One region of the Paeniglutamicibacter sp. genome, then DNA from elsewhere that is predicted to be linked to it. Evidence: riboswitches for the same ligand, from Rfam matches in the RefSeq annotation. Region 1 holds a riboswitch; each other region holds the start of a gene.

Region 1 (5,344 bases):
GGAGCCCCAGGCCGGGTTCTTCTCCCTGACGCCGGCGCGCTGCCGATCGGCGATCAGGGAATCCTGGAAGGCGACACTGTGGTCGGCCTGCTTCGCTGTGGCGGCGCATTTCAAGGTTTCCAGTGCGCCGACGGCTGTCACCGCCTCATGGGTGCCGGTTAGCACTGGGGCTTCGTTCACCGCGGCGGCCAGGGACAGGATCCCGTCGGTGCCGGAGCGGGCCAAGTGTTCGGCAACCAGTGCGTCCATGTCCGCCCCGTCGGCCAGCAGCGCATCGTAGCCCAGGTCCTTTCCGGCGCCACCGGCGGTGGCGCCGGCGGAAGGGGTGCTGCTCGATGACGTCGTTGCCATACCTCTATTTTAGAACCGATCGCCGATAATTGGAACATATTTTCAAGAAAGATAGAAAATATGTTCTAATTCTGGTTGTGGCCACCTGTCCTTCCCGGCAAGTGCCATCCCGCTCGGGTGCAACGAGGAAAGAGTGCCGTCGGCACCTTGCCGTTGTTTTTGGGGCGGGACCCTTAGACCACGGAGCCGCCGAAGATCAGGCCGAGGGCGTAGGTGACTGCCGCGGCCCCCAGGCCGATGGCCAGCTGGCGCAGTCCGCGCTTGGTCGGGGAGGCTCCGGAGAGCAGTCCGACCACGCCTCCGGTGGCCAGTAGGGCGATGCCCACCAATACGGCGGAGAGCAGGATTGCGGGGGTGCCGCCCATCCCGAAGATGAACGGCAGGATGGGGATGATCGCACCGGAGGCAAAGAAGCAGAACGACGCTGAGGCTGCACCCATGGCGGAACCGATTTCCTCGTGCTCGACCTCCGTGGACGCATCCTCAAGCTCGGAGCGCAGGGACATGGAGGGGTTGCAGTCACAGGAATAGATGCCCATGCGCTCGGCGGCGCGGTGCGCCGCATCCTCGTTGCTCATACCGCGGGCCTTGTAGACCAGCACTAGCTCGTTGGCATCAAGGTCAAGGTCCGGTGCGGCGGACAGGGTCACCTCGGTGGGCTTGGAGGCCGAAAGCAGCTCGCGCTGGGAACGCACCGAAACGTATTCGCCGGCTGCCATCGACAGGGCGCCTGCGAGCAGGCCGGCAATGCCGGAGAAGAGCACCATGGAGGTTGCCACGCCGGTGGCGCCGATGCCCATGACCAGGGCCAGGTTGGAGACCAGTCCGTCGTTGGCGCCGAAGACCGCGGCGCGGAAGTTGCCCGAGAGCCGGTTCCGTCCCCGGGTCGCCAGGCCGCGGACGACTTCCTCATGGACGAGTTCGTCGGCGGCCATCTGGCGGCTGGCGTCGGTGTCGGCGGCGTAGGGGGAGTTGCCCTCGGCACGTTGGGCCAGAGCCAGGACGAAGACGGAGCCGAAGTGCCGGGCCAGGAAACGGAGCATGGTGCGCCGAATCGAGGGACTGGTCTTCTTGGCGGCGTGGTCGCCCAGCAGCGAGCGCCAGTGTTCCTCATGGCGGGTCTCGGCGGCGGCCAGGCCCAGCAGGACCGCACGTTCCTCGCCTTGGCGGTTGTTGGCCAGTTCGCGGTAGACCGCGCCCTCCGCGATTTCGTCGGCCAGATACTGGCGCCAGCGTTTGATCTGGGCAGGGGTGGGGGTTGGCGCTTGTTGCGTCATGCTCTCATCCTCATGTGGGCGTTCACGGCCACGAATAGCCATGTGATGGGGAGGCCCAGCAGGAATACTTTTTGGGTACGTTGAGCCTCGGGCCACCAATGTGTGGACCGAAGGTCTCGTTCGCCTAAGGCCGAGCGGAATTGCCCGCGGCCTCAGGTGGATTGCCGGGTTACAACCCTGTAACCAGTATGTCGACGCACCGCATTCCCGCCATGGAGGCGGGTCTGGGAACTACTCCCCTTCAACCCACGAGTCTAGCGCTCGGGAGGGCAAGTGAAAATTCGCTGAGACTAAAAATCACGGCCTGGCCGGCGGGCATTCCGGACCGGGGAATCCGCACCGAAAGCTCCCGGGCACGAGCGTCCCAGCGCGGCGAACCAACGGCGTTGGCCAGGGCCGATGCAAGGGCCGGGGCATCCGCAACATGGTAGCTGTGCCAGGAACCCGCAAGGCGCAATTCAAGGACGCCGCGGTTGACATCGAGCAGGGGCAGGACGGCAATTGATGGTCCCATTACGGGGGAAAGCCTTTCGTCAGCTCTTGCCGCGCCTTGTGGCCACGGCCGCTTCCTCATCCGAACCACCCATGAACCTGGGGTTGGTGTGCGGCCAGTCGGAGCTTGGCGCCGCATCTCGTGAAGCTGAAATTCACTCTACCGCGACTGTGAGGCAGCGAGGATTTTTTGGTGCAGTTCCTTCCACTCGGTTGCTTCATATTGCGGGATATTGGTGTTCTCCTTGAGCAACCCGGTGGATCCGTCGATGAGTTCCCGCCCGATGTCGAGGTGTCCGGCATGGCGTGAATTTTCCACGTTCATGTGCAACAAGAGTCGGCCCAGCGTGGTCTGCCGGGTCTCGGGCCTCCACCACGGCACCGTGGCGGGGGCATCAAACGGGAGTGCGGCGATGTTGGCGTCCGCTGCGGTGATGGCGCGATGGTAGAAGTCCATGGTCTCTTGGCGAGATACCTCGGCCGGGACCCACATGTCAGCACTCGGCTCGGGATCGGCTTCCAGAGCTGCATAACGGTCGTCGGTGATGGTGAAGCCTAGGCACTGGACGAAGTAGCCGTATTCGACGGACGCCAGATGCTGGATCACGCCCAAGATGTTGGTGCCCGAATTGACCATGGGTCGGGTGACTTCCGCGTCGCTGAGCCCCTCGGCCTTCCACAGCACTGCCTTGCGTGAGTTGTTCAGGTAGGTGATCAGCTGGTCCTTGAATTCGTCCATGCCCTTCAGCCTAGGAGAGCCGGGGCTGGGCTGGGAATAGACGGAGCAAAAAGGAGGGAACCCCGTTCGCTCGATGTGAGCGAAAACGGGAGTTCCCTCCGCGCTGCCTGTTCTTGGAGCGGACTAGCGGATGGTGGTTTCGGAGAGGTCGGCGCCTTCGGTGTCCGCCTGCCCGGCGACCCGTGCTTCCCAGCGGGTGATGACCGATGCTGCGGTGGGGCGGGTGAGTAGGGAGACCACGACGAAGGTCAGTGCCGAGGCGATGAGTCCGTAGTAGATCGGTTCGTTGGCGTAGATGCCGTCAAATTGGTTCTCCGCCTGGATCTCCAAAATGATCATGGTGCCCAGGGTGACGATGCTTCCGGCGGCCATGGAGGCTGCTGCTCCCAAACCGTTGCCGCGCTTCCAGACGAGTCCGCCGATGATGGCCACCAGCAGTCCTCCGACGAGGATGTCGTAGGCAATGGTCAACGCCGCGACCACGTCGGAGACCATGATGGCCAAGACGATGGTCACCACGCCCAGCAGCAACACCCAGATGCGGTTGGCGCGGACGTCGTGCTCCGGGTTTTCGTTGGTGTTCACGCGGACCTGCTTGCCGAACCAGCTGGCCACGAACGGGGTGACGTCGGTGCGGGCCACGGTGGCCGCGGCAATCAGGGCGCCGGAGGCGGTGGACATCATTGCGGCAACCGCAGCCGCGAGCACCAGCCCACCGATGGCGACCGGAAGTAGTTGCGTTGCAACCTCCGCGTAGACCACGTCCTTGTTGCTGTCGGCGCCGATGATGTCCGGCAGGGCGACCTTGGCGGCCATGCCGATGATGGCTCCGGCGGCACCGTAGAGCACGCAGTAGATCCCTGCGGTGGTTCCGCCCCAGCGGGCGACCTTCGGGGTCTTGGCGGTGAACACGCGCTGCCAGATGTCCTGGCCGATGAGCAGGCCCAGTGTGTAGACCACGAAGTAGGTGATGATGGACTGCACGCCGATGCCGGTGAAGCTGAAGAACTCGTCCCCGATGCGCTCTCGGATCCCGGACATGCCGCCGGCGGCATTCAGGGCGAAGGGCAGCATCAAGAAGAAGATGCCGATGGTCTTGATGACAAACTGCACTTGGTCGGCCAGGGTGATTGACCACATCCCGCCGATGGTGGAGTAGATGACCACGATGACCCCGCCAATGGCGATGGCCATCCAACGCTCCCACCCAAAGAGGACCACGAAGATCGTCGCGTAGGCGCTGGTGGAGGTGGCGCAGAGCATCAGCGTGTAGGCCAGCATGACGATGCCGGAGGTGTTGGTCGCCGACTTGCTGCCGTAGCGCAGGGTGAGCATCTGCGAAACGGTGAAGATCTTCAGGCGCTGCAGCGTCGGGGCAAAGAGCAGCGAGAGCAGGATGACGCCGGCGCCGATTGCCACGACCAGCCACATTCCGGAGATGCCCCACTTGTAGCCAAGGCCCACGCCGCCCACGGTGGAGGCCCCGCCCAGGACGACCGCCGCCATGGTTCCGGTGTACAGGAACGGACCCAGCCGGCGGCCTGCCACGAGGTAGTCACTGCTGTTCTTGGTGCGCGATTTCCCCCACCAGCCGAAGATGAGCATGGCCGCCAAATAGGCGGCGACGATCGTGCCATTGATGTATTCCATGAGGGTGCGCCTTTGTTGGGAACGGGACCGGTAGACACCGCGTGGATGCCTGAGGGTAAACATTTGTTGTTCTACAGGCTAATGTGAGGTGTGGCACACGTCAATTGCGCCTAAGCTGGATGAACCCAATATTTCCTTCGAGCCTCATGGAGACCCGTGCCAATGAAAGCCCTGCCCGTTGAGCCCAGCAGTGCTTCCCTGGCCATTGGCTCGCGGATCCGGGCGGCGCGGCATGCCCAGCGCCTGACCATTGACCAGATCGCCGAATCCACGGGACTGACCAAGGGGTTTCTCTCCCGGGTGGAACGCGATTTGACGAGCCCCTCGGTGGCTTCGCTGGTGACCCTGTGCCAGGTCCTCTCGATGGAGGTCGGCGAGCTGTTCACCCAGCCGGACACCCACGTGGTCAGGCTCGCGGAGGCGCCGCGGATTTCCATGGGCGGCGAAGGCATCGTCGAGCAGTTGGTGACGGCGCGTTCGGAGCGGCGCCTGCAGGTGATTCGCGCGGTCATCGCCCCGCACGGCGTGGGCGAGAAAGAGCTTTATGCCGTGGATTGCGAGGTTGAAGTGCTACATGTGCTCTCCGGGCGCTTCGTGCTGATTTTCGCCAACGAGCGTTTTGAGCTCGACGCGGGGGACACCGTGACCTTCCCGGGGCGCGAGCCCCACAGCTGGATGAACCCGACGGGCGAGGAAGCCGTGGTCACCTGGACGCTGGTCCCCGCCGCGTCGCGTTAGCCCACGTGCACCCAGGGCCGCTTGCCGATCGACGGCTCGGCCTCGCGCAGCACTTCGCGGGTCAGCGGGGCGATTTCGCCCTGGCCCAGGAAGAGGA
Region 2 (5,344 bases), on a different contig from region 1:
CGGTCCACGCAGTTGTAGGCGGCGTTGAGCTTGCCACCCTCGTACCAGCGCAAGTCGGGACCGCGCCGGGCCACCTGGTCGACGCCGGTGCTGGTGTGGATGGTGTGCCACGGATCGGACCAGCTCAGGCGCCGAGCCGCGGCATCCCAGAAAGCGAGGCGTTCGGCTTCGGTCCAGGAGGCCTCGTTGGCGATGCCCGCGGTGGCAGGGGACAGGGTTTCAGTCATTGTTTTCTCCATCGGTCCGGGCGTGGGCCCTGCGCCGGGTGCTTGTGGGATTGCTGCGGCATCTGCGGCCTGGATGCCCCGGCCGCCAGTGTGGGCAGGGGCTCTGCCGTGAGTGATCAGGGCACCGGAGTGGTTTGTCCGGAACGCGGCTGAAGAGCGCTCCCGGATTCCGCCGGGACCTCCGGTGTTGAAGTGGATTCCGTACCAAAGAACACCGCCAGCGAGGCAAGGATCAGGACGATGAACAACGCCATCCCAACCAACCCGAATCCAGCGATCCAGCCTGCGGTGACACTCAGAACGGCCAGTGACATCACGGTGGCAGCCGCGAATTGTGTAGCTTTGCGGCGCCGGCCCGGCGTTGTGCTGAGCCGCCATTGGGTGGTTAGCAAGGTGACGGCAACCAGCGTGAAGACGTTCACCAACATTCCGACCCAAACAGGGTGGGTGCCAAGGAAGAACTCCTTGGGAGACCAGTCCGCTAGGTGGTTCCAGAGGATGCCGGCGCTGAAACCGGCCACCATCGATGCATAAACGGCGGTGCGTGTGGCCAACGGCCAAAAGAAGACTGCCAGGACTGGGGCCAGGGTCGCGCCGTTGCGCAACGTCCAGGCCAGGACGTTCCACCAGGCGGATTGCTCGGTACGGAGGATGCTAAAGAGGATCATGAGTCCAGTCAGGGCCACCAGCGACCACTGCGTGTAGCGAACCAGCTGCGCCTCGGTGGCCTTGGGGTTGAGTGCGCTGCCGACGTCGCGGCCCAGGGAAGTAGATCCGGAGAACTGGCACGGACCGGCCCAGCCCATGGCACAGGCCCAGACGCCCAGGAAGAACACGCCCACGAGCGGTGCTGGGAGGACCTGTTCGATGTAGTGGGGGATCGCCACCAGGGCCAGGCTCTCTCCGGGCATCACGATGGCCGCCGAAGTGCCGATGAGCGCACCGATGATGATGAAAGGGACGCCAAAGGCGGCAGCCGTGTAGAGGCCCTTCTGGCCGTCCTCTGGTGTTCGGCAAGACATGGTCATTTGGAAAGCGGCCTGTGCCAGCGGCACGTTCACGATGAAGGTGCCGAACCATGCCACGATGAGGGAAACGCCTGCGTTGCCGGGGTCGAACATTTGGGGGTTGGTCTCGGCAAAGTCGATCAATCCGGAGATCCCGGGCTTGGCCAAGATTGCGTATGCGCCCACGAGCAGCATGCCGACAAACACGATGCAGTTCATGGTTTGGTTGAATGCCACTGAACGCATTCCACCTGTCCACAAGAACATGAGCAATAACAAGGCCGTGACGATGACGGCCAAGTGCAAGTTCAGGCCAGTGAAAGCTGTCAGTGCGGAAGCGAAGGCGATCGTGGTGGCAACCGACCACATGGGAAACGTGAAAGCCGTGATAACGCCGGCAATGCCCTTGGCAAGGCGGCCGAAGCGGTCTCCGATGATGCCTGTTACGGTGACGACGAGCTTCTCCCGCAACTTCTTGACCAAGAGCAGCGAGATGAGCAGGATTTGCACGGTCTCGGCCACACCGTACCAAAGCGCGGATACGCCTGTTCGGTAGCTCAGCTCCATGATGGCTATGTAGGAAGAACCAGAGAACAGTCCGGTGATGCAGAAGGCAACCGTCCACGGGCTGAAGGTGCGACCGCCAACAAAGAATCCGCTAGTTTTGCCCAGCGTGCTGCGGCGTTGGGCAAGGCGTCCGCCGAAGACGAGCAGCGCCGTGTAGGACACCGCGAGGCCGATGGTCCACAGTCCGGCCGCGCTCATGCGCTTGCTCCCGCAGCAGTTGTAAGTGCGGTGCGGGGAGCGTATCCGAGCGCAATGTTGCAGGCATCTTCGGCGGAGCCCGGGGCGACTTCAGTGGCGAATTCCCAGTTGATAACCATGTTCACGCCTGCTGTCTTGACCAAGTTGATGGCCGGGCATCTCCGGTGGACTTGCGAGGTGAATTCCCGTTGCAGCTCAGGATCGTCCAGGGCCGTTTCAACATGGATTTCGAGCCGGTAGGAATGGAAGAACGGAGAAACGTCTGCCGTTCCGGCAAACCCACGGGTATCTTGAGTGGCAATCGAGTAGGTCTCCAGGGCAGTGAAGTCGATCCGGAGTTCCTTTGCCACCTGTTCCACAACGACGCTTACGCATCCGTTGAGCGCGCCGGCAATGAATTCCATCGGTGTCGGTGCGTTGTTGGTTCCGCCCACGGCGACAGGCTCGTCAATGTCGAAGGAGAAATCCCGGATTCCGACACGTGTACGCATGGAACCCAGCCAGGTTCCCTTGGCGCGGATGCGCTTGTCGTGGGGCCCCGAAGTGTTGGGCACAGTTGGCAGGGAAGCGGATGTCATGGTCTCTCCATCGGACTTGGCGGTAGCACCGGCCTCAGCGAGGTGGTTGCTGCGGCGTCATAGAGCCAGATCTCTCGGCCGCTCGGGATGGGTTACGACTCAATCAAAGTCGATGCGGTGTCACGGGAGCAAACCGTCCGTAACATGACGGAATCTTCGACCACATGGATATTCTTCACGTATCAACGAAGGATATTTCATTAATTGGTAAAATTTCGATGCTTTGATTCCAGTCTGGCGGCAGTCGGGGGATCTCCGCAAGAGGCGCTGCATCCCCTGCCTCCGTCCCCGGGAAACCGCGGCCAGAGAGGAAAGTGCGCGACGCTGCTCGAGATGGGCAAGGCGATCCTCGATGCTCCCTGTCTCGTCGAAGGATTGGCGGGGGAAACGCCGGGGAGTCGGTCAGCCAAGCCCGGCATTCAGGAGGCGGAATCGTGTTTCGGCCAGCGCCGGAGGCCCCGATTGTGACGAAACGGGTTGTCTCCGCCTCGCCGGGACGTGTAGAAATATGACCAACAACCATCCAGAGCGGCCGAGAGATCTGGCTCCATGACGCCGCAGCAACCCCTCCCCTTAATTGGGCGGTAGGTGCTCACGCCAGAACCGATGGAGAGAATTCATGGCTGTCGATTCCTTTGCACATGCTCACGATGTCGAAGCGGACCCCAACATCTTTGGAGCCGTCAATCTCGACGCATTTACCGGCGACACCCCTGCCCGGCACCTGCTCAAACTTACTCCGGGCGTTCCCCTGAACGGTCACTATGACGAATTGGCCGCAATCTTCCGTCCGGTCTTCGCCAAGATTGCCGCCGGGGCCAGCGAGCGAGATGCCAACCGGACCCTTCCCTTTGAGCCGGTCGGTTGGCTGAACCGGGTGCGATTCGGTGCATTGCGCATCCCGGTGTCCGAAGGCGGCTACGGGGCGAGCGTGTCCGACCTCTTCCGCCTGTTCATTGAGCTGGCCGAGGCGGATTCCCAGGTGGCGCACCTGTGGCGCTCGCACATCGGCTTCGTCGAATCCGTGTTGCTGCTTGAGGACGATGCCTTGCGGCACCGCTGGATCGAGCGCATTGTTGCCGGGCAAATCGTCGGCAACGCCTACACCGAGCGCGGTGGAAACCGGCTCGGCACCCTGAACACGACGATTGCCAAGCAGGGCGAGCGCTGGATCCTCAACGGCGAAAAATACTACTGCACCGGCACGATCTACGCCGACTGGGTCGCCGTTGCCGTGGCGCACCCCGCCCGCGCCGGCCGGCAGATCGCCGTGGTCTCCACACAGCATTCCGGGGTCAAGATCTTTGACGACTGGGACGGATTCGGGCAGCAGCTCACCGGCACCGGCTCGACCACGTTCGAGAATGTCCCGGTGGACACGATCCTTCCCGACGAGCAGCAGGTCAACAACCCTGAATCCGCGATCTTCCAACTGGTGCTCCTCGGGGTCCAGGCCGGAATCACGCGCGCCGTGCTCAACGACATGCGCTCGTCGGTCCAGGCCCGTACGCGAAGCTTCAGCACCGGGACAGGGGTTCCGGTACGCGAAGAACCCCAGGTATTGCAATTGGTGGGCGAGATCTCGGGCACCGCGTTCGCTGTCGACGCCATCGTCCTGGCCGCCGTGGCGGAGATCGAGGTCGCGCTGGCCGATGCATCACTCAGCCCTGCCGAGAGGTTTGCGGTGTGCGAACTCGCCGCGGACCGGGCGCAGGCAGTCGTCCAGCCGCTGGTGCTCTCCGCGGCGACCAAGCTCTTTGACGGGCTGGGGGCCTCGGCAACCGCCAAGGGCTGCAACCTGGACCGGCACTGGCGCAACGCCCGCACCGTGGCCACCCACAACCCGGCGATCTACAAGTCGCGCATCATTGGCGACTACGAGGTCAATGGAACGGCACCCCAGCAGCTGAACGCCATCGGCGACGTGGGTGCGACCCAGGCAATCGGCATCCCCTAAACCGCCCGCCGCACCCGAACCAACGACTTGATCCGCGCAATATCGGATCCGCAAATACCCAACACCTCGCGAAGGACAAACATGAGCACGACTCCCGCCCCCCGCCAGATCCGTTTCAACGCCTTCGACATGAACTGCGTGGGACACCAGTCCCCGGGTTTGTGGAAGCACCCCAAGGACCAGTCAGCCAGCTACAAGGACCTTTCCTACTGGACCAACCTGGCCAAGACCCTGGAAAAGGGCAAGTTCGACGGCATCTTCATTGCCGACGTGTTGGGCACCTACGACGTCTTCGGCGGCTCCAACGAGGTTCCGCTGCGCGCCGGCACCCAGGTCCCGGTCAACGACCCGTTCATGCTGGTCTCGGCCATGGCTTCGGTGACCGAAAACCTCAGCTTCGGCGTCACCGCCGGCACCGCCTACGAGCACCCGTACCCGTTCGCCCGCCGCCTGGCGACCCTTGACCACCTGACCAAGGGCCGCGTCGGCTGGAACGTCGTGACCGGTTACCTGCCCTCCGCCGCGCGGAACATGGGCCAGGAAGACCAGCTCGAGCACGACGAGCGCTACAACCACGCCGACGAGTACCTGGAGGTCGTGTACAAGCTTCTCGAGGGCTCCTGGGAAGAGGACGCGGTGGTGCGCGACGTTGAGCGCGGGATCTTCACCGACCCGTCCAAGGTCCACGAGATCAACCACGAAGGCAAGTACTTCAAGGTTCCCGGCATCGCCATCACCGAGCCCAGCCCGCAGCGGACCCCCGTGGTATTCCAGGCCGGAACCTCGCCGCGCGGCATGAAATTCGCTTCC
Region 3 (5,344 bases), on a different contig from region 1:
CCGAATACCGGTGAGCCCCGGCAACCCAAATGCGCCACCTCGCTGGAGGACGTCGAACGGGCCCTTCAGGCCGCCCGGGATCTGCATGACGGCGGCCAGCTCGAGGACACTGCATTGGAGGACCGTGTCGAACTGCTGCTGGCAGTGGCCGACCGAGTTGAGGCCATCGCTGAAAGGATCGCTTTCCAGGATTCAATCAATACGGGCACGCCCATCAATACCGCGCGGCTGGTCGCCGGATCGTTTGGCGACAGGATCCGCGGCGCCGCCCGGGATGCAGCGGAGCTGGGGTCTTCGATCGCGCTGGGAGACGTCGACCGCCCGGTTTACCTCCTGCGCAAGGCATTGGGCCCTGCACTGATCGTGGCACCGTGGAACGCCCCGACCTTCACCGTGATCGGCAAGGTCGCGGCAGCCATGGCTGCCGGATGCCCGGTGCTGCTCAAGCCCTCGGAGAACGCACCCGGCGGTTGCCAACTCTTCTCCGAGATCCTGGTGGATGAAATGCAGCGCCGAAACTATCCGGAAGCGGCTTTCCAGCTGGTCCACGGAAGTTCATCCATCGGCGCTGTGCTCACCGGCGACCCCCGCATCGAGGTGCTCTCCTTCACCGGCGGCGGGTCCGCCGGCCGAACTGTCGCGGCTGCCGCGGCATCGAACCTCAACGCCATGCAACTCGAACTAGGCTCGAACAACCCAGCCATCGTCCTTGAGGACGCCGATCTCGAAGCCGCAGCTGCGAGCATCGTGGACGGGATGACCCGGCTGAATGGCCAGTGGTGCGAAGCGCCGGGCAAGATCCTGGTCATGGAATCCGTCCACGACGACTTCGTCGAAGCCATGCGGACACGTATCGCTTCCTTGCGCGTCGGGCACTGCCTGGAACCGGACACGCAGGTAGGACCATTGGCCTTCGAACGCCACTTCACTCAGCTTGGCGCGTCCCTTGACCGACTCGTTTCCTTAGGTGGACGGAAGATCACGGTCACCGACATGCCTGCGCTCGGTGGCTGGTTCATGGCACCTGGAATGGTAATCGGGTGCCGTGCCGAAGATGCGACCGAGGAGCTCTTCGGTCCGGTGGTCACGGTGCACGCCGTAGCCTCCGAGGCCGAGGCGCTGGTCCATGCTAACGCCGTAGGCGGCGGCCTTGACGCATTCGTCTTCAGCGCTGACCATGACCGTGCCCTCCGAATCGCTGGAAAGATCCGTGCGGGCGAGGTACGCATCAACGGAACATTCATGTCCGACCTCGCGGAAGGATCCCAGCAAACATTCTGGGGCACCAGCGGCATCGGCGGTCACGGTCCGCAAAACGGCGTTCGATTCTATCTGGGTGATCGCGTTATCGGCGTGGACCGCACGGATCTGCCCCTCTAGCCCCCGTTACCTGCGTGGTGACCAGACGTTCTAAGGAATCTCCATGACTACAAGCGCTCTGCTCAAGCAGACAGTCGATAAGACCTATCCAACGGTCACCCACGGTAGGGGTGTGTTCCTCTATGACGAAGAAGGGCGTGAGTATCTGGACGGTTCCAGCGGCGCCATGACAGCCAGCATGGGTCACGGTGTCAAGGAAATCGCCGACGCGATGCAAGACCAGGCCGAGCGCGTCGCCTTCACCTACCGAACCCAGTTCACGAACGAGCCCGCGGAGGACCTTGCGCGTCGACTGACGCAACTGGCTCCAGGAGATCTCAACTGGGCGTTCTTCGTCAGTAGCGGCTCCGAAGCCACCGAATTCGCCATTCGCGCGGCGGTAAGTCACTGGCGCGAAAAGGGTGCTCCCCAGAAGGTGAAGGTCCTCGGGCGGCGGATCAGTTACCACGGCATGACCATGGGAGCCTTGTCCATGTCAGGGCACCAGGCGCGCCGCCCGGACTATGGATCCCTGTTGCATCCCTTTCCCGTCGGCCCTCCGGCCTACGCTTATCGATTCGGGCACCCCGGCGAAAGCGAAGGCGAATATGCCGAGCGCGCCGCGGCGGCCTTCGAAGATGCAATCCTTGCGGAAGATCCTGCTACGGTCGCGGGCATCATCGTGGAGCCGATCGTCGGCGCCGCCGGCGGTGTCCTAGTGCCGCCGGCGGGATACCTCGCGCGCCTGCGGGAGATCTGTGACCGATTGGACGTCTTGTTCCTCATGGACGAGGTCATCACGGGGGTAGGGCGGACCGGTGATTGGTTTGCCAGCACCCACGATGGGGTGGTACCTGACCTTCTCATGACAGGCAAGGGCCTGAGCGGGGGATACTCTCCCGTGGCAGCCATTCTCATGCGAGAACACTTGGTGGAGGCGATAAGGGAAGGCAGCGGTGGTGCTCCGTTTGGCCACACTTTTTCCGGGAATCCCGTCGGAGCGGCCACATGCATTGCCGTTCTGGACATTATGGAGCGCCAAGACGTCCTTGAAAACGTCAGAAATCGAGGTGCACAGCTGGAAGAGGGTCTAAGAGCGTTGTCGCGCCGCTACCGGCACATGGCCGATGTGCGCGGCCGCGGATTGCTTTGGGGGTTCGAATTTGTCATCAACCCCGAGACCAAGCAGGCCCCAGATCCCAGACACAATGCGGCGAACGTATTCGTCGAACAATGTCTCGCACAAAGCCTCATCGTTTACCCCGCAGGGATCGCGCCGCTAAACAACGCGACGATTATTTCACCGCCTCTGGTGATCACCGAGGGCGAAACGCAGATATTGCTGGGCAAACTGGATGAAGCGCTTCAAACCATGGAGCATCACATCGAGGTGTGGATAGCCGAAAGCACAAACCGCTCCCATTCGGTGGCCGCGGGCCACACGGCCGGACGCATTTCGTGAGCACTTTATCGATCACACGGGAGGAAGAGTGAGGAACCGCAACTTGCCGGAGCCAATAGAGTGCCTGGATCCTGGCCCTAAGTCATTAACTCCGAGGGGCCCGCTACATGGGCGGCTGGGCCGTGGGGGTCCTGAAAATGACAGTGTTTTACTGTCGGGTTTTTTGGTGACCGCGTGTCGCGGTGAAGGATCGGCATAGGAGGTGCCCTGGGCCCCGGATCGCGGAGATGACTTTCCGAGACATTGTGAATCGCGGAAACTCGATCAATCTTGATTGGGATGGCGTTCCTTGGGCGTCTTGGAAACCTATGGTGCCTGCTTGCTTCTTAATGACGTCTGACCGGCGCTTAATTATGCTGACTTGCAGATTATTGGTGCCTCGATCGGTGCCTATTGGCGGATTTTCTTAACCCCTCGAACTCGCCCGTGCCAACGTCGAGGCGGGCGGCGGTATGCGGGCGTCATCGCCCGCGACGGCGAGATTCTCGCCATTCGCGAAGCGCACACAAGACTTGGCACCGCGGATCCAACCGGGTCCACCAATTACATGCTTGCCCACCCAAGACCGATGTGCTTGGGCTCGCCGTATTGCTGCAGACCCGCCCACCCTATGTTCCTTGCCCAGCGGGATGACGACGAACCGCGCATCGTCGAAGACCTCGAGCACCTCAAACTGACTACCTCATTATGCAGAATCCGCGAAAGACTGGACCGAACGCCGGCTGCCGATGGAATACCAGCCCCGCGACGCCTACAGTTCCTGGCACGAACGAAATTCCGGCAGCCGCAACGTACCCACGAGCCCGCACCCAACCTAGGCCCAAGGCCTAGGTTCGTCGCACGGGCTCCTAGGAAAGTTGCAGGTCGCCCGTCAGGGACTCGAAGTCCCGGGCCAATGTCTCGTCGCGGTCGAAGTTGCAGGCAGAGAGCGGTTCGGTGCTGAACGAGAAGTAGCGCAGCCCGGCACTGTGTCGCGGGTCCGCGGGAAGCGCGATCGCGTTGTTGTGGAAATTCACCCGGCCCAGCGAGAGCCCCGGTGCCGGTTGCGGCGCAATGCGCAGCAGCTGGGCAATGTCCGGAAGGTCGTGGGCGAACACCTGGTGGTGGGTTCCGCCGGCAAAGACATGCAGCGTCAGTCCGTGGGTCGGGGACATCGCAACCTCGACGTCCGCCGGGGCCCACAGGGTAGGCCTGGTCATCAGGCTCCTGATCGCACGGGGATTGGTGCGGTGGCCGGAGTGGAACGAGTTGCAGGTGTCTGTCGAACGTGACTGATCGCGCAAGGGGTGGCGCCTTTCGTGTGCTCTTGTCCCCGAGGCAGCGGCTGCTGCCAGGACCGCTTCGTCATCCGAACCACCCGTGAAGCATGGGGTTGGTGTGTGCGCCGGGTCGGAGCCCTAAGCTGGCGCGCATCTCGTGAAGCTGGTTTCATCGTACCAAAACACCGGAGACGATTTAGAGTTAATGAATGAGACTCATCTTGATCCGCCACGGGCAGACCGCTTCGAACGTGGCGCAGGCGCTGGACACCGCGGCCCCCGGTGCGCCGCTGGACGAGACCGGACTCGCCCAGGTGCGGGCACTCGTGGAACGGCTCGGCGCCGAGGACGTCGACGCGGTTTACTCCTCGCCGTTGCTGCGTGCCAAGATGACCGCCACGCCCCTGGCTGAATCGCGCGGCCTGGTCCTGGCCGAGCACGCGGGGTTGAGCGAGATCTCCGCAGGGGAACTGGAAATGCGCAACGACCCCGAAGCCCAGCTCGCCTACCGCGACGTGTTTTTCCGCTGGCTCTCCGGCGACCTGGCCGCGAAGGTTGCAGGTGGCGAGGATGCGCACACCGCACTGGACCGCTTCAACACGGTCATCGAGGAGGCCCGAGCCGCGGGGACCGGGAAACTAGTCGTGGTCAGCCACGCGGCGATGCTGGTGACCTGGCTTGCCTCGCGGAGCACAAACTTCGACCTTGGCCTGCTGCGCCCGACGCCCCTGGCCAACACTGGCGTGGTGACGCTGGATACGGCTGTCGAATCACGGTGGATCATGCGCAGTTGGCAGGACCGACACCTGGATTGAGGGGCAACTTTCGCGGATTCCCGGTGGTTTGTTCAAACGAATCGGGTCGGGTGAATGTTACCTGCATTGACTTCGTCGATGCTCCGTCGAATAGGATAGGTTTACCTTCCCTAATCCAAGAAAGTGGTAATTAGTGAGTACGCAACGTTCGGCACGTCCGGTTCGGCCCCAGGTAGTCCTCGAGGTTTTGGCGAGCGAGCGACTGAGTCCCCACATGATGCGACTGACCTTTGGCGGACCGGGCTTTGTAGATTTCCAGGACAAGGCAGTCTCCGACCGCTACGTCAAGATCCTTTTTGCCAAGCCCGAGCTGGGGCTGGTGCCCCCGTTTGACCTTGACGCCTTGCGCGAGCAGCTGGCTCCGGAAGATTTCCCGGTTCGCCGCACCTACACCCTGCGCCACGTGGATCTCGAAGCCCAAACCGTGCAGATCGACTTCGTCATCCACG
Region 4 (5,344 bases), on a different contig from region 1:
CCATGACCAAGTCCTACGACTGGTGGCCTGCCGACTTCGGCCACTACGGACCCTTCTTCGTGCGCATGGCCTGGCACTCGGCCGGCACCTACCGCAGCCACGACGGCCGCGGCGGCGGCGGCGCGGGCCAGCAGCGCTTCGCTCCGTTGAACTCCTGGCCGGACAACGTCAACCTGGACAAGGCCCGCCGCCTGCTGTGGCCGGTCAAGAAGAAGTACGGCCAGTCCATCTCCTGGGCCGACCTGATGATCCTGGCCGGCAACGTGGCCATGGAGACCATGGGCTTCAAGACCTTCGGCTTTGCCGGCGGCCGCCCGGACGTCTGGGAAGCCGACGACGACGTTTACTGGGGCCCGGAGAAGGTGTGGCTGGACAACGAGCGCTACACCGGGGCCCGCGAGCTTGACGCCCCGCTGGCAGCAGTCCAGATGGGCCTGATCTATGTGAACCCCGAGGGTCCGGACGGCCTCGCCGATCCGCTGGCCTCGGCCATCGACATCCGCGAAACCTTCCGCCGCATGGGCATGGACGACGAGGAAACCGTCGCGCTGATCGCCGGCGGCCACACCTTCGGCAAGACCCACGGCGCCAACGAAGAGTCCCACAAGGGCGCCGAGCCGGAATCCGCACCGCTGGAGCTGCAGGGCCTGGGCTGGAAGTCCGGCCACGGCACCGGCCACGGCGATGACACCATCGGCTCGGGCCTGGAGGTCACCTGGACCTACCACCCGACCCGCTGGGACAACGAGTTCTTCCACATCCTCTTCGCCTACGAGTGGGAAATGTTCCTTTCCCCTGCCGGCGCCCAGCAGTGGCGTCCGAAGGACGGCGGCGGCGCCGATCTGGTCCCGATGGCCCACAACCCGGCCGCACACCGCGAGCCGCGCATGCTCACCAGCGACCTGGCCCTGCGCTTCGACCCGATCTACGGCGAGATTTCCCGCCGCTTCAAGGACAATCAGGAGCAGTTCTCCGACGCCTACGCCCGCGCGTGGTTCAAGCTGACCCACCGCGACATGGGCCCGAAGTCCCGCTACCTGGGCAAGGAGGTCCCGGCCGAGGACCTCGTCTGGCAGGATCCGCTGCCGGCCGCTCCGGCCGTGACCTTGGGCGATGCGGAAATCGAGGCGCTGAAGTCCACGATCGCCGCCTCGGGCCTGAGCGTCCAGCAGCTGGTCTCCACCGCCTGGAAGGCCGCTGCGACCTTCCGTTCCTCGGACAAGCGAGGCGGCGCCAACGGCGGCCGCATCCGCCTGGAGCCACAGGTTTCCTGGACCGTGAACCAGCCCGAGCAGCTCAAGCCGGTCATCGCCAAGCTCGAGGAAATCGTTGACGAGTTCAACGCCACCTCACTGGTCAAGACCTCGTTCGCCGACGTCGTGGTTCTGGCAGGCAACGTGGGCATCGAGCAGGCTGCCCTGGCCGCAGGCCAGGAGCTCACCGTGCCGTTCACCCCGGGCCGCGTGGATGCCACCCAGGAGCAGACCGATCCGGAGCAGTTCGCGTGGCTTGAGCCGGTTGCCGACGCGTTCCGCAACTACGACTCGGGCTTCCTGAAGATGCCCAGCGAGTACCTGCTGATCGACCGCGCGAACCTGTTGGGCCTCTCGGCCCCGGAGATGACAGTGTTGCTCGGTGGCCTGCGCGTGCTGGGCAACAACTGGGACGGCTCGAACCTGGGCGTCTTCACCGACACCCCGGGTGCGCTGACGAACGACTTCTTCGCGAATCTCATGGAGCTGGGCCTGGAATGGACCCCGGACGCCGAAGAGAAGACCTACTCCACCACCGACGGCCGCTTCAACGGCAGCCGCGTGGACCTGGTCTTCGGCTCGAACTCCGAGCTCCGCGCCCTGGCCGAGGCCTACGCCTCGGACGACGCCAAGGAGAAGTTCGGCCGCGATTTCGCCGCCGCATGGGCCAAGCTCATGGACGCCGACCGCTTCGAACTGAAGAAGTAGTCACCGGCTGAATCGAGAGGCGGGGCGGGTCTCCCGCGCCGCCTCTCGCGCCACCATATGTGCTGGCCTCGCATCCCGCGTTTCTAGCGCGAAATCTCCACGTAGGCCATGGCCCCGCGCCGGGAAAGCGTGACCGGTCCAAGCCCGCTGGCCCGCACTTCGTCAAAGAGCTCGGTGGCGGTGCGGACACGCGCGATGTCGCCATGGGCCTTCAGCAGCGCAAGGTAGGCGTTGGACCGGGCCGAGCCCTTGACCAACGAGGCCAGGAACATTCTTCCGTTGTTCTCGAGTTGCCGGCCGAGGGCGCTGACTGTGGCGGTGACATCCGGGACCAGGTGCAGCAGCCCCAGGCCGAGAATGGTTTCGTAGCGTTTGTCCCCCGAGGGCGAGAGCATGTCCCGGCATTCCAGGGTGATCCGCTTGGGCAGGGTGCCGCCGGCCGCCCGGGCGATGGACTGGCCCGCCAGCTCCAGCATCGGGGCGCTCATGTCCACCAACGTCGTCTCCCTGGCGCTGGCCACGTGAAGCGTCGCGGTGGCCTGCGCCGTGCCGGCCGCCACCTCCAGCAGCGGACCCTGCCCGGAGCCGATGGCCTGGGCAGCGAAGATTGAATACTGCCGGGGGTCGGTGCCCCAGAACACCTTGTTGTACAGCTTGGAGCCGATCATGGCGTCGTAGGTCTTGGCCCATCGGGCGTAATACTCAGGTTCCCCAAAAAACGTTTCGCTCATGCACACATGGTGCGCCCGCGCGGGCAGGGTTTTCTAGTGCACCGGCGAGCGGAAATGGTCCCGCAGCCTCTCGACGTCAACCTGAACGATGGCGCCGTTGCGCAGGATGGGGCTCCGCTCGCCCCCGCTGATCGCATCCAGCGTCAGGCGGATCAGCGTTCCGTGTGCCACCGCGATGATGCGTTTGCCGGGGTGGCTCTGGGTGAGTTCATGCAGCACGGCCAGGCCACGGCTTGCCACGGCGTCCTCGGGTTCGGCCGAACGCAACAGGAGATCGATCTGGTCGCGGGGCAGGTCGCGGACCACGTGTCCCTCGGCGTCGCCGTAGCTGCGTTCCTGCAGGCCGCCGATCTTTTCGGCGAGGGCGAGTCCGAGGTTCTGGCCGATCAACTCGGCGGTCTCGATGGCCCGCCCCAGGCTCGAGGAGACGATGACGTCCCACGGTTCGGAGCCGAGCGACTGTCCCGCGGCGTGCGCCTGGGCCCGCCCCAGGTCGTTGAGCGGAATATCCGTTTGACCCTGAAGGCGGCCCTCGGCGTTCCAGGCGGTTTCACCGTGCCGAACCAAAACCAATGTTGCACTCATGCCCACAAGCCTACCGGGCGGCTTTTGGTCCCGCTTTTCTTGCAGGATCTTCGATTTGCCGGATTCCTGCCGCAACCTAAGCTCACAATCTTTGGCGCATCGGGGAATTCTTGCCACAATGGATTCCAGACCACCATCCCGAGCGGCCGAGAGATCTGGTTCAGTGACGCCGCAGCAACCTTCCACACTCCGGTGGAGAAGGTGCTACCGCCAGAAACGATGGAGAGCGCGAAAGCAATCTTTGGGACTGCCCGGCCCCCGCCACGGCAACCCAGCATTGATCCCGGGAAAAGTTAGCAAACCAGCCCCACCTTAGGGCGATGGAAGTCCACGGAACGTGGACGGGCGTCGCCCGCATATGCAAGGAGTCAGCCACCCCTCATGGCCGAACATCAATTTGGATTCCGCACGCGCGCACTGCACGCCGGCGGCACACCGGACGCCGAGCACGGATCCCGCGCCGTGCCGATCTACCAGACCACGTCGTTTGTCTTCAAGGATTCCGACGACGCCGCGAACCTCTTTGCGCTGCAAAAGTACGGCAACATCTACTCCCGCATCGGCAACCCGACGGTGGCGGCATTCGAGGAACGCATCGCCTCCCTCGAGGGCGGCATCGGCGCCGTGGCCACCGGTTCGGGCATGGCCGCCGAATTCATCACCTTCGCGGCGCTGGCCGGGACCGGGGACCACATCGTGGCCTCCTCCAAGCTCTACGGCGGCACCATCACCCAGCTCGACGTGACCCTGCGCCGCTTCGGGGTCCAGACTACCTTCGTCGATTCCACGGATCCGGCCGAGTTCGCCGCCGCCATCCAGGAGAACACCAAGGCCGTCTATACCGAGGTCGTGGCAAACCCCTCGGGCGACATCGCGGACCTCAAGGGCCTGGCCGAGGTCGCCCACGCCGCGGGCATCCCGCTCGTGGTCGACTCGACCCTCACCCCTCCGTACCTGCTGCGTCCCATCGAGCACGGCGCAGACATCGTCATCCACTCCGCCACCAAGTTCCTTGGCGGCCACGGCACCACCCTCGGCGGCGTCGTGGTGGAATCCGGCACCTTCAACTGGGGCAACGGCAAGTTCCCCGCGATGACCGAGCCGGTGGCCTCCTACGGCAATGTCTCCTGGTGGGACAACTTCGGCGAGTACGGCTTCCTGACCAAGCTGCGCAGCGAGCAGCTGCGCGACATCGGTCCGGCCCTGCCGGCACAGTCGGCGTTCCAGCTGCTGCAGGGCGTCGAGACCCTGCCCCAGCGCATGGACTCGCACCTGGCAAACGCCAAGGCCGTTGCGGCATGGCTCGAGGCCGATGAGCGCATCACCTACGTGAACTACGCCGGCCTGGAATCCCACCCGCACTACGAGCGCGCCAAGGAGCTGCTGCCCCTGGGCGTCGGCTCGGTGTTCAGCTTCGGCGTCAAGGGCGGCCGCGCCGCCGGCACCGCCTTCATCGAGGCACTGCAGCTGGCCAGCCACCTGGCCAACATCGGGGACGTGCGCACCCTGGTGCTGCACCCGGCCTCCACCACGCACCAGCAGCTCTCCGCCGAGCAGCTGGTTGCCGCCGGCGTCCCGGAGGACCTGATCCGCTTCTCGGTGGGCCTGGAGGACCTGGAGGACATCCTCTGGGACCTGGACCAGGCACTGACCGTCTCGCAGCAGGTTGCGGGCGCCCCGGCCGAGGAAACCTACGACGGGGCAGCCTGCTCCATCGACGCCGCCCGCGCGGCCGCCGTGACGGGAGCCAAGTAATGAGCAACGCCATCGAGGCCCGCACCTGGGTGGGACCCAATGCCGCCGAGCGCCTGGACATCCTGCGCAACACCAAGTCGATCGCGATCGTGGGGGCCTCGAACAAGCCCTCGCGCGCCAGCTACTTCGTATCGACGTACCTGCTGTCCTCGGCCAAGTACAAGGTCTACTTCGTGAACCCGGTGCTCAACGAGATCCTGGGGCAGCCGGTCTACAAGTCGCTGGCAGACCTGCCGGAAACCCCGGACCTGGTCGAGGTCTTCCGCAAGCACGACGACCTGCCCGGCGTCCTGGACGAGGCGCTGGCGGTGG

What was found. A riboswitch is a leader RNA that binds a small molecule or an ion and turns the genes downstream of it on or off. The one in region 1 is predicted to bind S-adenosylmethionine.
Region 2: linked by a shared signal. The riboswitch ahead of ACLQ7E_RS01715 (acyl-CoA dehydrogenase family protein) and the one ahead of ACLQ7E_RS20295 (hypothetical protein) in region 1 are both predicted to bind S-adenosylmethionine.
Region 3: linked by a shared signal. The riboswitch ahead of ACLQ7E_RS21320 (hypothetical protein) and the one ahead of ACLQ7E_RS20295 (hypothetical protein) in region 1 are both predicted to bind S-adenosylmethionine.
Region 4: linked by a shared signal. The riboswitch ahead of ACLQ7E_RS01755 (O-acetylhomoserine aminocarboxypropyltransferase/cysteine synthase family protein) and the one ahead of ACLQ7E_RS20295 (hypothetical protein) in region 1 are both predicted to bind S-adenosylmethionine.

What each region holds. Positions count from the first base shown of each region.
Region 1 covers NZ_JBKKAP010000172.1:412-5,755, reverse strand. Annotated here, with positions in the region: gene ACLQ7E_RS20305 (HNH endonuclease) at 1-351, opposite strand, end outside; gene ACLQ7E_RS20300 (VIT1/CCC1 transporter family protein) at 525-1,628, opposite strand; gene ACLQ7E_RS20295 (hypothetical protein) at 1,870-2,142, opposite strand; SAM riboswitch class IV at 2,160-2,268, opposite strand; gene ACLQ7E_RS20290 (DinB family protein) at 2,281-2,859, opposite strand; gene ACLQ7E_RS20285 (sodium:solute symporter) at 2,983-4,509, opposite strand; gene ACLQ7E_RS20280 (cupin domain-containing protein) at 4,672-5,247, shown strand; partial or broken gene ACLQ7E_RS20275 (amino acid transporter) at 5,244-5,344, opposite strand, start outside.
Region 2 covers NZ_JBKKAP010000014.1:36,485-41,828, reverse strand. Annotated here, with positions in the region: gene acs (acetate--CoA ligase) at 1-227, opposite strand, end outside; gene ACLQ7E_RS01725 (sodium:solute symporter family protein) at 344-1,999, opposite strand; gene ACLQ7E_RS01720 (OsmC family protein) at 1,996-2,577, opposite strand; SAM riboswitch class I at 2,582-2,671, opposite strand; SAM riboswitch class I at 3,094-3,190, shown strand; gene ACLQ7E_RS01715 (acyl-CoA dehydrogenase family protein) at 3,197-4,534, shown strand; gene ACLQ7E_RS01710 (LLM class flavin-dependent oxidoreductase) at 4,616-5,344, shown strand, end outside.
Region 3 covers NZ_JBKKAP010000181.1:44,714-50,057, forward strand. Annotated here, with positions in the region: gene ACLQ7E_RS21310 (aldehyde dehydrogenase family protein) at 1-1,380, shown strand, start outside; gene ACLQ7E_RS21315 (aspartate aminotransferase family protein) at 1,424-2,821, shown strand; gene ACLQ7E_RS21320 (hypothetical protein) at 3,670-4,020, opposite strand; SAM riboswitch class IV at 4,119-4,243, opposite strand; gene ACLQ7E_RS21325 (histidine phosphatase family protein) at 4,290-4,895, shown strand; gene ACLQ7E_RS21330 (siderophore-interacting protein) at 5,029-5,344, shown strand, end outside.
Region 4 covers NZ_JBKKAP010000014.1:44,823-50,166, forward strand. Annotated here, with positions in the region: gene katG (catalase/peroxidase HPI) at 1-1,961, shown strand, start outside; gene ACLQ7E_RS01745 (methyltransferase domain-containing protein) at 2,045-2,692, opposite strand; gene ACLQ7E_RS01750 (histidine phosphatase family protein) at 2,726-3,277, opposite strand; SAM riboswitch class I at 3,408-3,503, shown strand; gene ACLQ7E_RS01755 (O-acetylhomoserine aminocarboxypropyltransferase/cysteine synthase family protein) at 3,659-5,032, shown strand; gene ACLQ7E_RS01760 (CoA-binding protein) at 5,032-5,344, shown strand, end outside.